Regions from separate parts of the Paenarthrobacter sp. AT5 genome, predicted to be linked through region 2. Evidence: riboswitches for the same ligand, from Rfam matches in the RefSeq annotation. Region 2 holds a riboswitch; each other region holds the start of a gene.
What was found. A riboswitch is a leader RNA that binds a small molecule or an ion and turns the genes downstream of it on or off. The one in region 2 is predicted to bind S-adenosylmethionine.
Positions count from the first base shown of each region.

Region 1: another riboswitch for S-adenosylmethionine. It lies ahead of RI444_RS14270 (aminotransferase class V-fold PLP-dependent enzyme); the one in region 2 lies ahead of RI444_RS06640 (homoserine O-acetyltransferase MetX).
Region 3: another riboswitch for S-adenosylmethionine. It lies ahead of RI444_RS19160 (DUF1737 domain-containing protein); the one in region 2 lies ahead of RI444_RS06640 (homoserine O-acetyltransferase MetX).

Region 1 is NZ_CP136441.1:3,096,519-3,100,723, forward strand. It holds gene RI444_RS14260 (ribosome small subunit-dependent GTPase A) at 1-997, shown strand, start outside; gene hisN (histidinol-phosphatase) at 1,054-1,866, shown strand; SAM riboswitch class IV at 2,048-2,161, shown strand; gene RI444_RS14270 (aminotransferase class V-fold PLP-dependent enzyme) at 2,193-3,602, shown strand; gene RI444_RS14275 (class I SAM-dependent methyltransferase) at 3,721-4,205, shown strand, end outside.
Region 2 is NZ_CP136441.1:1,459,079-1,463,283, forward strand. It holds gene RI444_RS06630 (VOC family protein) at 1-129, opposite strand, end outside; gene RI444_RS06635 (bifunctional o-acetylhomoserine/o-acetylserine sulfhydrylase) at 365-1,681, shown strand; SAM riboswitch class IV at 1,841-1,956, shown strand; gene RI444_RS06640 (homoserine O-acetyltransferase MetX) at 1,972-3,111, shown strand; gene RI444_RS06645 (hypothetical protein) at 3,098-3,511, opposite strand; gene RI444_RS06650 (ATP-binding protein) at 3,788-4,205, opposite strand, start outside.
Region 3 is NZ_CP136441.1:4,116,713-4,120,917, reverse strand. It holds gene RI444_RS19175 (hypothetical protein) at 1-586, opposite strand, end outside; gene RI444_RS19170 (O-succinylhomoserine sulfhydrylase) at 596-1,804, opposite strand; gene RI444_RS19165 (rhodanese-like domain-containing protein) at 1,808-2,218, opposite strand; gene RI444_RS19160 (DUF1737 domain-containing protein) at 2,215-2,481, opposite strand; SAM riboswitch class IV at 2,494-2,607, opposite strand; gene RI444_RS19155 (NtaA/DmoA family FMN-dependent monooxygenase) at 2,774-4,102, shown strand; gene RI444_RS19150 (aromatic amino acid ammonia-lyase) at 4,105-4,205, shown strand, end outside.

The DNA.
Region 1 (4,205 bases), 1.6 Mb from region 2:
CATCACGGTCGACCGCGGGCGCTACACGGCGATCGTGGGCGAGGACTCTGACAACGAACGCGTAGTCATTGCAGCCAGGGCCCGCGAACTCCGCCGCACGCCGGTGGTTCCGGGCGATTTCGTTGCCTTGGTGGGCGATGTCTCCGGCAGCCCCGATACCCTGGCGCGGCTGGTCCGCGTCGAAGAACGCCGGACCCTGTTGCGTCGCAGCGCCGATGACACGGACCCGATCGAGCGGGTAGTGGTGGCGAACGCCGACCAGCTGGTAGTGGTGGTGGCCGCGGCCAACCCGGAGCCGCGTACAGGTTTCATCGACCGCGCCTTGGTGGCAGCCTACGACGCCGGCATAGAGCCGCTGCTGCTCATCACCAAGGCGGACGTCAAGGATCCGGCGGAACTTCTTTCGAACTACCTCAGCCTGGACTTTCCGGTCATCATCAGCCGCACGGCGGATTCACAGGCATCCGGCATCGATGCCCGCTCGGACGACGGCTTGTCCGCCCGGCTCGACAGCGAAGCGGTGTCCCGCCTGCGGGACCACCTCGATGGAAAAGTGACCGTCATGCTGGGGCACTCCGGCGTCGGCAAGTCCACCATGGTCAATGCGCTGACGGGCGCGGAACGGGCAACCGGCGGAGTCAACGCCGTGACGGGCCGCGGCCGGCATACTTCATCGTCGGCCCTGGCCCTCAAGCTGGCCGACGCTCCTTCGGGCAGCTGGATCATCGATACTCCCGGCATCCGTTCCTTCGGATTGGCCCACGTCGACCCGGACCGGATCCTGCACTCCTTCCCGGACCTCGAGCCCGGTACCGAAGACTGCGAACGGGGCTGCAAACACGACGCCAACGCCGTCAACTGCGGACTGGACGCCTGGGTCAACGAAGGGCATGCCGGACCTTCCGGCACCGCAAGGCTGGCGTCCCTGCGCCGGCTCCTCGGAGCGGACCCACGCCTGGAGGCGAAGGAAACCAAGGAACTCGGCACCGTCAACTGAGACGGGAAAAGCACCACTTCCCGGGTGCAGGGATTGTTTCGCGATAGTTTGGTGGCATGACCCAACCCGTTTCCAGTTACAACGATGACCTGCGGCTGGCCCACGTCCTGGCCGATTCGGTGGACGCCCAGACCATGGACCGGTTCAAGGCCCTGGACCTGCAGATCGAAACCAAACCCGACCTGACGCCGGTCACCGATGCGGACAAGGCCGCCGAGGAAGCCATCCGCGGCCAGCTCTCGCGTTCGCGTCCCCGCGACGCCGTGCTGGGCGAAGAGTTCGGCAGCAGCGGCCATGGATCGCGGCGCTGGATCATCGACCCCATCGACGGGACGAAGAACTTTGTTCGAGGGGTGCCGGTGTGGGCGACCTTGATCGCCCTCGTTGACGAGGACGAGCCCGTGGTGGGTGTGGTCAGCGCGCCGGCACTCGGCAAACGCTGGTGGGCCGCCAAGGGCATGGGAGCCTACACAGGGCGGTCCCTCGCGTCGGCCACCCGTTTGAAAGTCTCCAATGTCTCTTCGTTGGCGGACGCGTCACTGTCCTTCTCGAGCCTTTCGGGATGGAAGGAGCGCGGAAACCTGGACGAATTCCTTTCCCTCACTGACGACGTCTGGCGGACCCGCGCCTTCGGGGATTTCTGGTCCTACTGCCTGGTGGCCGAAGGTGCCGTAGACATCGCCTGCGAACCGGAACTAAACCTGTACGACATGGCTGCCTTGGTGCCGATCGTCACGGAGGCCGGCGGCAGGTTCACCTCGCTTGAGGGCGAAGACGGCCCCTTCGGCGGCAACGCGCTGGCCACCAATTCCATCCTCCACTCAGAGGTCCTGAAGCGCCTCAACCCGGAGATCGACGATCTCCTTTAGCGCGCTCCGGCAACAGCCGAACCGTAATGCTGCGAATAATCGACGGCGACAAACCCACTTCAGGGTGCCATCGCCGTCGATTATTCGACCAAAACGGGATTCGGCTCTCTCCGTAACAAACCGCTTAACAAACTCCTCCCGCTTTGAATCGTCCACGGAAGGTGTCCTAGTCTCTTCTACAGGTCACGAGTGCCAGCGCTAAACCCCGGTTTGCTGGCCGGCAACCCTCCATTCGCGGTGGGGTGCCCCGGGTGACGACCAGGCCGGTCCGGAACGGATACGGCAAGCGCGGATCCCTTGGAGGGGTCCTTCTTGAGTGAGGTCCCATGAGCACTGTTACGTTCGATTCCACCGTCCTGCCCGCTTTCGGAGATGACCACGCGGCCCACGAAGCCCTCGCAGCGCGACCGCTGGCCGCCGTCACAGGAGCAGAGCTGCAGGCTCCCCTGATCCAAGGGGGCCACGTCAGGTACGCAAACCTTGACTACGGAGCGTCGGCCCCGGCACTGACCATCGTCTCTGCCTACTTGAATGAAATCCTGCCCTATTACGCCAGTGTGCACCGTGGCGCCGGTTACGCATCCCAAATCAGCACGTCCGTCTATGAAAACTCGCGGAACATCGTGCGGGACTTCGTTGGCGGCCGGCCGGATGATTCAGTCATCTTCACCCGCAACACCACCGATTCGCTGAACCTCCTCGCCGGATGCCTCCCCCAGCTTGACGGCGCACCGGCCGGTGAAGTGCTGTACCTCGACATTGAGCACCACGCCAACCTGCTTCCCTGGCAGGGCGTACCGCACCGCAGCGTCATCGCCTCCCCCACGTTGTCTGCCACCATCGCCAACCTGCGCGATGAATTGAGCCAGGGCGGAATATCCCTGCTCGCTGTGACCGGCGCTTCCAACGTCACCGGCGAAATCCTGCCGATTGCAGAGCTCGCAGCGTTGGCGCATGAGTTCGACGCGCGGATCGTCGTCGATGCAGCCCAGCTCGCCCCGCACCGGCGCATCAACATTTCCGAGAGCGACGTGGACTACGTCGTCTTCTCGGGGCACAAGCTCTACGCGCCCTTCGGCGCAGGCGTCGTGGTCGGCCGTCCCGATTGGCTCGACGCCGGAACCCCCCACCTTGCCGGCGGCGGCGCCGTTCGTGAAGCGCGCCTGGATTCGGTGAGCTGGGCAACTGGTCCGGCCCGGCACGAGGGCGGCTCCCCCAACGTCCTGGGGGCAGCCACCTTGGCGCGGGCTACCCAGGTGCTGGCCGGCTTGGACCAACAGGACTGGCACAACCATGAGGTGGCAATCCGATCCTTCCTGGTTGAGGGCTTGGAATCCATTGAAGGGGTCACCGTCCACCGGATCTTCAGTGATTCCACCGACACCATCGGCGTCGTCAACTTCTCCGTTGAAGGCTTCGACGCGGGACTGGTGGCGGCTTACCTGGCCGCCGAGCACGGCGTGGGCCTGCGCGATGGCCGTTTCTGCGCCCACCCGCTCCTGAAGCGCCTCGGCTTGCCGTCCGGTTCACTGCGCGCCAGCTTCGGCGTCGGCTCCCGGCTTGAGGACGCTGCCAGGCTGCTGGCCGGCATCCGGCAACTGAAGACCACCGGACTTGGCTGGGATTACGTCGTGGACGAGGGCCGTTGGGTCCCCGCAAACGATCACCGCAGCTACCCGGAGTGGGCGCCCAATACGCCCGGAACCGCCGGGGCCGCTCCCTGCACCGTGGACTAGGAGCCTTCCCGGCCTTGGCGCCACGTTGCTGCGGTAGATTCTTTGGGTATCCCTGACTACTGCCGCTGAAGGAGTCCCCCGCGTGTCCACGCGTTCAAGCAACGAATCCGGAGGATCACTGCCCTCCGGCCTCCCGGTTTCTTCCGGAGGTGCCGGACGCGCCGGACGCGCCGGCGGCCCAAAGCTGCACGCGCACCGACGTCGGGAGCTGGGGCAGAGCTTCCAGGACGGCGGCGAACATTATGATCGGGTCCGCCCCGGGTACCCGGCGGATTCCGTCGATTGGCTGCTGCCCCCGAACGCACGGACCGCAGCCGATATTGGCGCAGGGACAGGCAAATTCACAACACTGCTGCTCGACCGGGGCCTGCAGGTCAGCGCCGTCGACCCTTCCGCGGACATGCTGGACCAGCTGCGGAAGAACTGCCCGCAGGCGCACGCCGTTGAAGGTACTGCCGAAGTGACGGGACTGGCGGACTCAGTTTTCGACGTCGTCAGTGTCGCCCAGGCCTGGCACTGGTGCGATCCGCTCAAGGCAAGTACCGAGATTGCCCGGATCCTCCGTCCGCACGGAACGCTCGGCCTCATCTGGAACCAACTGGA
Region 2 (4,205 bases):
GTTCCGGGTGCCGAAGCGGGGGTGCACTCCGCCCCGGACTGCGTCCACTCCCAGTGCTGCGGAAATTCGTTCGGTAGTGGCCAGGAGGCCATCTTTTTCACAAGCGTAAGAGACGTGATCCATGCGCATGGCTTCATCTTGGCACTTTGTGATTCGGGTCTCAGCTAAGTCGTGCCTAACTAAGGTGGGATGTTACGGCGTGCCCTGAGGCGTGGCGCCGACCCCGGCCCTGTCGCGTCGCGGAAAGACCGAAAAATACTGTCTTCGTCATAAAGGTGGGTAATTCCGTGCCGGCTTCCTAGACTGGCCGCAGTTCCAAGCACTCCCCGTTACTAAACCCATGCGCTACGAAGAGGAGCCAGTCATGTCCCAGGGATGGTCTTTCGAAACCCGCCAGATCCACGCAGGCCAGGAGCCGGATGCTGCAACCGGTGCGCGCTCGTTGCCGATTTACCAGACCACTTCCTTCGTGTTCCCCAGTGCTGAGAGTGCCGCCAACCGGTTCGCGTTGGCGGAACTGGCTCCCATCTACACCCGCATTGGCAACCCCACCCAGGACGCAGTGGAACAGCGCATTGCGAGCCTTGAGGGCGGGCTCGGGGCCCTGTTGCTCAGCTCGGGCCAGGCGGCGGAGACTTTCGCGATCCTGAACATCGCTGAGGCCGGCGATCACGTGGTGGCGAGCCCCAGCCTGTACGGCGGAACCTACAACCTCCTGGCGCACACCCTGAAGAAGTTCGGTATTTCCGTGACCTTCGTCGAGGATCCGGACAACCTGGAGCAGTGGCGCAACGCCGTGCAGCCCAACACCAAGCTTTTCTTCGGCGAAGTTGTTTCCAACCCCCGCCAGGACGTGCTGGACATCGAAGGCGTCGCCGCGGTTGCCCATGAAGCGGGTGTCCCGCTGATCGTGGACAACACGCTTTCCACGCCTTACCTGATCCGTCCCATCGAGTGGGGTGCGGACATTGTGGTCCACTCGGCTACCAAGTACCTGGGCGGCCATGGTGCTGCCATTGCCGGGGTGATCGTGGATTCCGGAAACTTCGACTTCAGCCAGGACCCGGAGCGCTTCCCGAACTTCAACACTCCCGACCCCAGCTACAACGGCCTGGTCTACGCCCGCGACCTCGGCAAGGACGGCGCCCTCGGCGCCAACCTTTCCTACATCCTGAAGGCCCGCGTCCAGTTGCTGCGCGACCTTGGTTCCGCAGTATCGCCGTTCAACGCCTTCCTTATTGCCCAAGGCCTGGAAACCTTGAGCCTGCGGGTGGAGCGTCACGTGGCCAACGCCACCAAGGTGGCCGAATGGCTTGAAGCCCGTGACGACGTCGAAGCGGTCGCCTATGCGGGCCTGCCGTCAAGCCCCTGGTACGACCGTGGCCGCAAGTACGGTCCCCGCGGCACGGGAGCCGTTGTTGCCTTCACCATCAAGGGTGGCGTCGAAGCCGGCAAGCGCTTCGTCGATGCCTTGGAACTGCACTCCCATGTGGCAAACATCGGTGATGTCCGTTCCCTGGTCATCCACCCGGCGTCGACCACCCACAGCCAGCTGACCGCGGAACAGCAGGCTGTTGCCGGAGTGAACCCGGGCCTCGTCCGCCTGTCCGTGGGAATCGAGCACATCGATGACATCATTGCCGATCTCGAGGCAGGATTCCGCGCGGCAAAGGGTGCCTGAACCCGCCTGACGTGCGTCGCGGCGGGCCGCCCGGATTGAGGATTCTTCGCCGGGCGGCCCCTTCACGTGCGCGTTCGTGAACTAAAACGCCCTGAACCGTCATACTGCTGTCACATTCTTCGCCAGAACGGCCGTTCTCTTCCTAAACTCTAGGTGTTAGGTCATGAGTGCCAGCGATCAGCCCCGGCTTGCTGGCCGGCAACCCTCCTCCGCGGTGGGGTGCCCCGGGTGAGGACCTGGCCGGCCGCAATAACGGCGGCGGGCAAGCGCGAGGTTTAGGTGTCAAAGGAATGACCATTACTGCTACATCCCTTCCCACGTCGGAAGAACAGGACGGAACCGTCAAATACGCCCGCGTGGGTTCCCTGGAGCTGGAAGCCGGCGGGTTTCTCCCGGACGTTGTCCTGGCCTATGAGACCTGGGGCAAGCTCAATGCCGACGCCTCAAACGCCGTCCTCGTGGAGCACGCCCTGACGGGTAGTACGCATGTTGCACGCGGCGCCTCGGACGAGGAAGGCTGGTGGGAGCAGCTCGTTGGCCCGGGCGCAACGATCGACACCAACAGGTTCTTTGTCATTTCCATCAACATCGTGGGCGGCTGCTACGGCAGCACAGGGCCGTCGTCGCAAGCCCCGGACGGCAAGCCCTGGGGCTCCCGTTTCCCACTGGTGACCCTGCGCGACAGCACAGTGGCCGAAGCCCGGCTCGCCGACGCCTTGGGGATCCGGCAGTGGCATGCAGTGCTGGGCGGCTCGATGGGCGGGGCGCGCGCCTTGGAATGGGCAGTGACCTTCCCGAACAGGGTGGAGCGCTGCGCCGTGATTTCCGTAGGTGCCTACAGCACCGCGGAGCAGATCGCGTTTGCGCAGGCACAGACGCTCGCAATCCGCCAGGATCCGAACTTCAACAACGGTGACTACTACCATGGCCCGGCACCTGAAACCGGCCTTGCCTTGGCGCGGCGGATTGCCCACATCACGTATCGTTCCGCGCTGGAGCTGGACCTCCGCTTCGGCCGGGAAGCGCAGCCGCAGGAGAAACCGCTGGCCGCCGCCGTGCTGGGGGAGCGGGGGCGCTACCAGGTGGAGAGTTACTTGGACCACCAGGGCACCAAGCTGGTGCGCCGCTTCGATGCCAACAGCTACATCGCGATCACCGAGGCCCTGATGTCCCACGACGTCAGGCGGGGACGCGGCCCGCTCAAGGAAGCGTTGTCCCGGGCCACGGCACAGTTTTTTGTGGCGGCCGTGAACTCCGACCGGCTCTACTTCCCGGCACAGTCGCACGAACTCGCCGAAGCCTTGCCGGGCGACGTCCCGGTCCACATCATCGAAGCCCCCATCGGGCACGACGGCTTCCTCACGGAGATCGGCCAGCTCGCGGGCCAGCTGGGCGCAGCCTTCTTTGCCGAAGACTTCAGCCGTTCATGATCTCGCCGCGCTGCTTCATGTAGTCCTCCATGGCGATCTCGCCGTTGCTGAACTTCGCGTCCAGCTCTGCGAGCTTCCGCGCCCGGTAGCCCTGCGGCGCAGAGCCTCCACTTGCCGGGGGCGGCACCTGTGGTGAAGCGCCCGACGGCGGTACCTCCGGCGGCGTTGCATCAGCCGGGCCGATGTCGGCGGGTCCCGTCGGATACCCGGGGTAGTTCTGCGGCGGATAGGCCTGGCCGGGGTAGTTCTGCGGCGGGTAGCCTGGCCCGGGAAGGTTCTGCGGCGGGTAGCCACGGAAGCCGTCGTTATGGATTCGGCGCGCCTTGGACCGGTTGTACATGCGGATTCCAACTGGAATCACCCATGAGCAGACGATGATCCAGAAGATCAGATTGTTCACAGTGGAGCCCTCCTAGGTCCTATCCCAGCTTAGCCCCGTCGCGTCAGGGCTTCGCCGCCGCGGCAGCCCAACCATCAAACCTCCAGGTTGGGGAGCGCCAGACAAACCAAAAAGAGAACTACTTTGCCGACGTGAGTAGGGTCCAGAGAGCTCCGAACGCGAAAAATGATCCCATCAAGATGTATACGAAGCCCAGGCCCTTGATACGAGCCTACACCGATGACTTGTTTTGGCAGCCTACGGGATCGGGCTCGGCGCACTAGTACCGTGAGATGACTAGTCTGTGTTCAGATTGCGCAAATACTGTCGAAGGCCCGGTATCGCGAAATCGATCTTCCCGTGGCCGGCAGGTTCCACCAGGCCGGCGGCGAGCAGGCGCGAGCGATAGTTGGCGACTAGATTGGTCTTTGCCTTCAGCCTCTCTCCAAGGTCTCCGGCGATCGAAGGACCGTCATCCTGCGCCATTGCGCGAAGGAACTGGAGGTCCTTTGCCGACACGGTTGAGAGTGCGGCTTCGATGACCGTGCGGGCATTGCGCCTGTGGGCGGCCTGTACCGCGCGGTCCGCCTCGGCATCTGTCAGCGTGCCGTTGTTATTTTCCGCTTCGCGCCAGAGGAAGTAGCCGACGAGCTGGATCAAGAAGGGGTAGCCACCGGTCGACTCGGCTGCCTTTTGGACCAGGTGGGGCGGGACA
Region 3 (4,205 bases), 2.0 Mb from region 2:
CGCCCGCGGGAGGCTCCGGATCCCACACCATCAGGTACCCTCCCACAGTCGCCTCCGTAACGTAGAAGACGAACGGCGGAATGTCCTTGGCCTTGAGCAGGATGCCGGCGAAAAGTACCGCAGCACTGCTGGCCGTCAGCCCCACCCAGCGCTCTGCCGGCGATCGCAGCAAGCCGGTGCCGAGGGCGGCCAGGCCGGCGATGTGCAGCCATGAGTAGCCCAGGAACGGAACATTCGAGCCGCGACGATACGCAAACCGTTCAAGGTCCGACGCCCTCCGGGACAGGCTGTACACAAACAGCGGAGCTCCGGCCAGGAGCGCCGCAGCCGAGGCCTCTACCCAGTGCTTGGCCTTGGCGTCAGGCATGGCCCGTGCCAAGGCGGCGAATCCAATCGGCACGGCCGCGGTCCCGGCTGCGGCCACGTGGTGGCCGGTCACCCATCCCCGCTCACCCCGCAGAAGCAGCCTCAAACGCTCGGCCGGATCGTGGGTGGTATAGACGCGGGGCACCGGAGATATTCCCGCCAGCCACACGACCGAACCCGCAACAATGACAGCCCCCGCGCGGCGGTATGGATGCCTCATGGCATGAGATTAGACCTGTTTGAGGGCCTTCTCCAGATCCAGGATGAGGTCGTTGACGTCCTCGAGCCCAACGGACAACCGGACCACGCCGTCGGAGAGCCCGATGGCTGCACGGCCTTCGGGTCCCATGGCCCTGTGGGTGGTGGTAGCCGGGTGGGTAATGAGCGACTTCGAGTCGCCCAGGTTGTTGGAGATGTCGATGACCCGCAACCCGTCGAGCAAAGCGAACGCGGCTTCCTTGGCGGAGCGGCCGGACGACGGCGAAAGCTCGAACGTCAACACGGTACCGCCGGCCTTCATCTGCTTGGCGGCCAGCTCATACTGCGGGTGGGATGTGAGCAAGGGGTATTTGACCCAGTTGATCGCAGGCTGATCTTCCAGCCATTCGGCAATCTTCAGCGCAGAGGCGGAACTGTGGTTCACCCGCAGGCCCATGGTCTCCAGGCCCTTGGTCAGCACCCACGCGTTGAACGCGGACAATGACGGCCCGGTGTGCCGCATGAGTTGCTTGACCGGGCCTTCGATGAACTCCTTGGTGCCCAGGATCGCGCCGCCCAGTACGCGGCCTTGGCCGTCGATGTGCTTCGTGCCGGAGTACACAATGACGTCGGCGCCGAGCTCGCCGCAGCGCTGGAGCAGGGGAGTGGCAAAGACGTTGTCCACCACCACTGTTGCCCCGGCGGCGTGCGCGAGCTCGCTGACGGCTGCGATGTCCACGATCTCCTGCATCGGGTTGGAGGGGGACTCGAAGAACACCGCGGTGGTGGGCTCGGAGAGGGCAGCGCGCCACTGGTCCAGGTCGGGGCCGTCTACGAACACCGTCTCCACGCCCCACCGCGGCAGGATCTCGTTGAGGATCACGAAGCAGGAGCCAAAGAGCGAGCGGGCGGCAACCACCCGGTCGCCGGCGCCCAGCAAGGCACCAAGGGCGGTGAAGACTGCGGACATGCCCGACGCCGTCGCGAAGCAGGCTTCGGTGCCTTCAAGGAGACGCAGCCGCTCCTGGAAGGTGGCAACGGAGGGGTTGCCGTAGCGGGAGTAGACGAATCGTTCGTCTTCTCCGGTGAAGGCGCGCTCGGCAGCTGCAGCCGACTCGTAGACGAAGCCGGAGTTGAGGAAGACGGGCTCCGCCGTTTCCTGGAAATTGGTACGGTCAAGGCCACCGCGAACGGCTTGGGTGTCTGGATTCCAGCCGGCGGCGTCAGGGTTGAAAGTCACTTCTTATTCGTTTCCAAGGTTGGTTGGCAGGCCGCGGTTTTTCCAGCCGTTGACGGTTCGTTCGCCGTAACGGTCCGGTTCACCTTCGAAGCCTTCGAGGACGTTGTAGGCGGTGAAACCTGCCTGGGTTGCGGCGATGGCCGCAGCAATGGAGCGCTGGCCGGACCGGCAAAGGAACACAAGCTCAACGCCGTCTCCCTCGGGTGCCTGTTGCTGCAGGTCTTCGATGAAGCGGGAGTTCGGGACGCCGCCTGCAAGGTTCCACTGGATGAACAGGGGATCGTTTTCCGTGGCCTTGGTGTCGGGGATGCCGATGTGGGCCCACTCGCCCTCGGTGCGGACGTCCACCAGGATGGCACCGTCCTGCAGCTTCGCCCAGGCATCCTGCGGGGTCAGGTCTCCGGCGTAGCTCATGCGTGGCCCTCGAATGCTGCCTCGTCCTCGTAGTTCTCCAGCTCATCCACGGCATTGGCCACGGCGGCATCCGCGCTGGCGACGGCGGCAGGCAACACCACTGCCTGTGCCACGATGACGTCCGTTCCGTTGAAGGTGGCCGACGGGCTGCCATGCAGGACGTAGCCTTCAGCGAGGGCGTTGCTGATCCGTTCGCAGAAGTCCCGGGTGTCCGGGCCCGTGATCAAACGGTAGGAAAGTCTCTCTTCGATGGGTTCAGGCATTAATGTGCTCCTCAGTCACGCTTGCAGTTCGAAGTGTCGAATACGCCGAGTAGTCACCTGAGGCACCCCGCCGCGGGAGAGGGTTGCCGACCAGCAAGTCAGGGCTTGGCGCTGGTACTCATTACTCAAGAAGAAAATAACATCCGCGGCCGTTGCGACGCATGTGGCGGGTGTCCCGCCGTCGTCATGTTGCGTAACCGGACCGGCCGCCGGGACTGGACCATTTAAGACGTCACGGGAGCATAATTGACGCAATACGACCCCCTGTAACTTCGCATGAAATCAGGTCGCGGTGAACGGACAGAGCAGTTCTACACTCAAGCCCATGCTGCATTTCGGATGGTTCGTGGGCCATGGATTCGGTGTCCAGGGCTGGGGGACTCCCGGCTACAGCCTTGGCTATGACTGGAAGAAGCCTGCGCTCTACCAGGAGGCGGTCAGGGCTTTTGAACGGTCGGGGCTGGACCTGTTCATCATCGAAGATTCACTCACCGTCCCGGACACGTACGGCGGCACCGCGGAAGTGTCGCTCGCGCACGCGTCCTTCGCTCCGAAGCACGATCCCTTGGCCCTGGTGCCGTACCTGCTGTCCGCGACGGAACACCTCGGCATTGTGCCCACCATCAGCGCGTCCTTCTACCCGCCTTTCACCGCGGCCAGGCTCCTTGCCACCCTGCAGCATTTCTCCGAGGGCCAACTCGGCTGGAACGTGGTGACCTCCGGCAGCGACCTCGCCGCGCAGAATTACGGACTGGACCAGCAGATCGAGCACGACCTGCGTTACGAGAAGGCGGAGGAATTCGTCGACGTCGTCCGGCGGCTTTGGCGGAGCTGGGAACCGGACGCCGTGCTGGAGGACGTGGAGGCAGGCCGGTTTGCGGACCACACCAAAGTCCATCCCATCAACCACGACGGGCAGTTTTTCAAGGTCCGGGGTCCGCTGAATACGGCACCCCTTCCCGAGGAACCCGTACTGGTGCAGGCCGGTGCATCGCCCCGGGGCAAGGCGTTCGCGGGTGGCCACGCCGACGTCGCAATCGCCCTGGCCCGGGGCGTCGACGGGATGAAGGCCTACCGCGATTCCATCCGTGCCGAAGCCGCAAATGCAGGACGGAATCCCGACGACGTCAAGGTACTTTTTGTCCTCAAGCCCACCGTGGTGGGGTCTGCTGCGGAGGGGGAGGAACTGCGGGCACGGCGCAAGGAGCTGACGCAGCGGGACATCGACAGCCAGCTCAACTCGATCTCCTACCTTTCGGTGATCGACTTCAAGCAATTCGACCTCGATCAGCCCCTCCCCGAGCTGAGCACCAACAGTAACCAAGGAACGCTGGAACACTTCGCCAAAGCGGCTCCTCCCGGGTCCACGCTGCGGCAGATCCTGCAGGCCCGCAGCGGCGGCGCCGGTGATTCGATCATCGGGACCGCCGGAGAGATCGCCGACTACCTCGAGGAGACGGGCGAGGCCGTGGGCGGTGACGGCTTCCTGTTTTCCGGGTTCGTCGATCCGGTGACGGTGCATGGGGTCCTGGACAAACTGACTCCCGAACTTCGTCGCCGCGGCCTGCTGAGGAAAAGCTATGGCAACGGCGGTTTCCGGCAGAATCTCCTGGATTTCTGACCATGTTTCCGGAGTCGAAGGTGCTGCTGATCGGGACGGCGCCAGTGCATGCAGAAAGCATCGCCATGGCGGCGGCGGACGACTCCTGCCACGTGAAACTCAA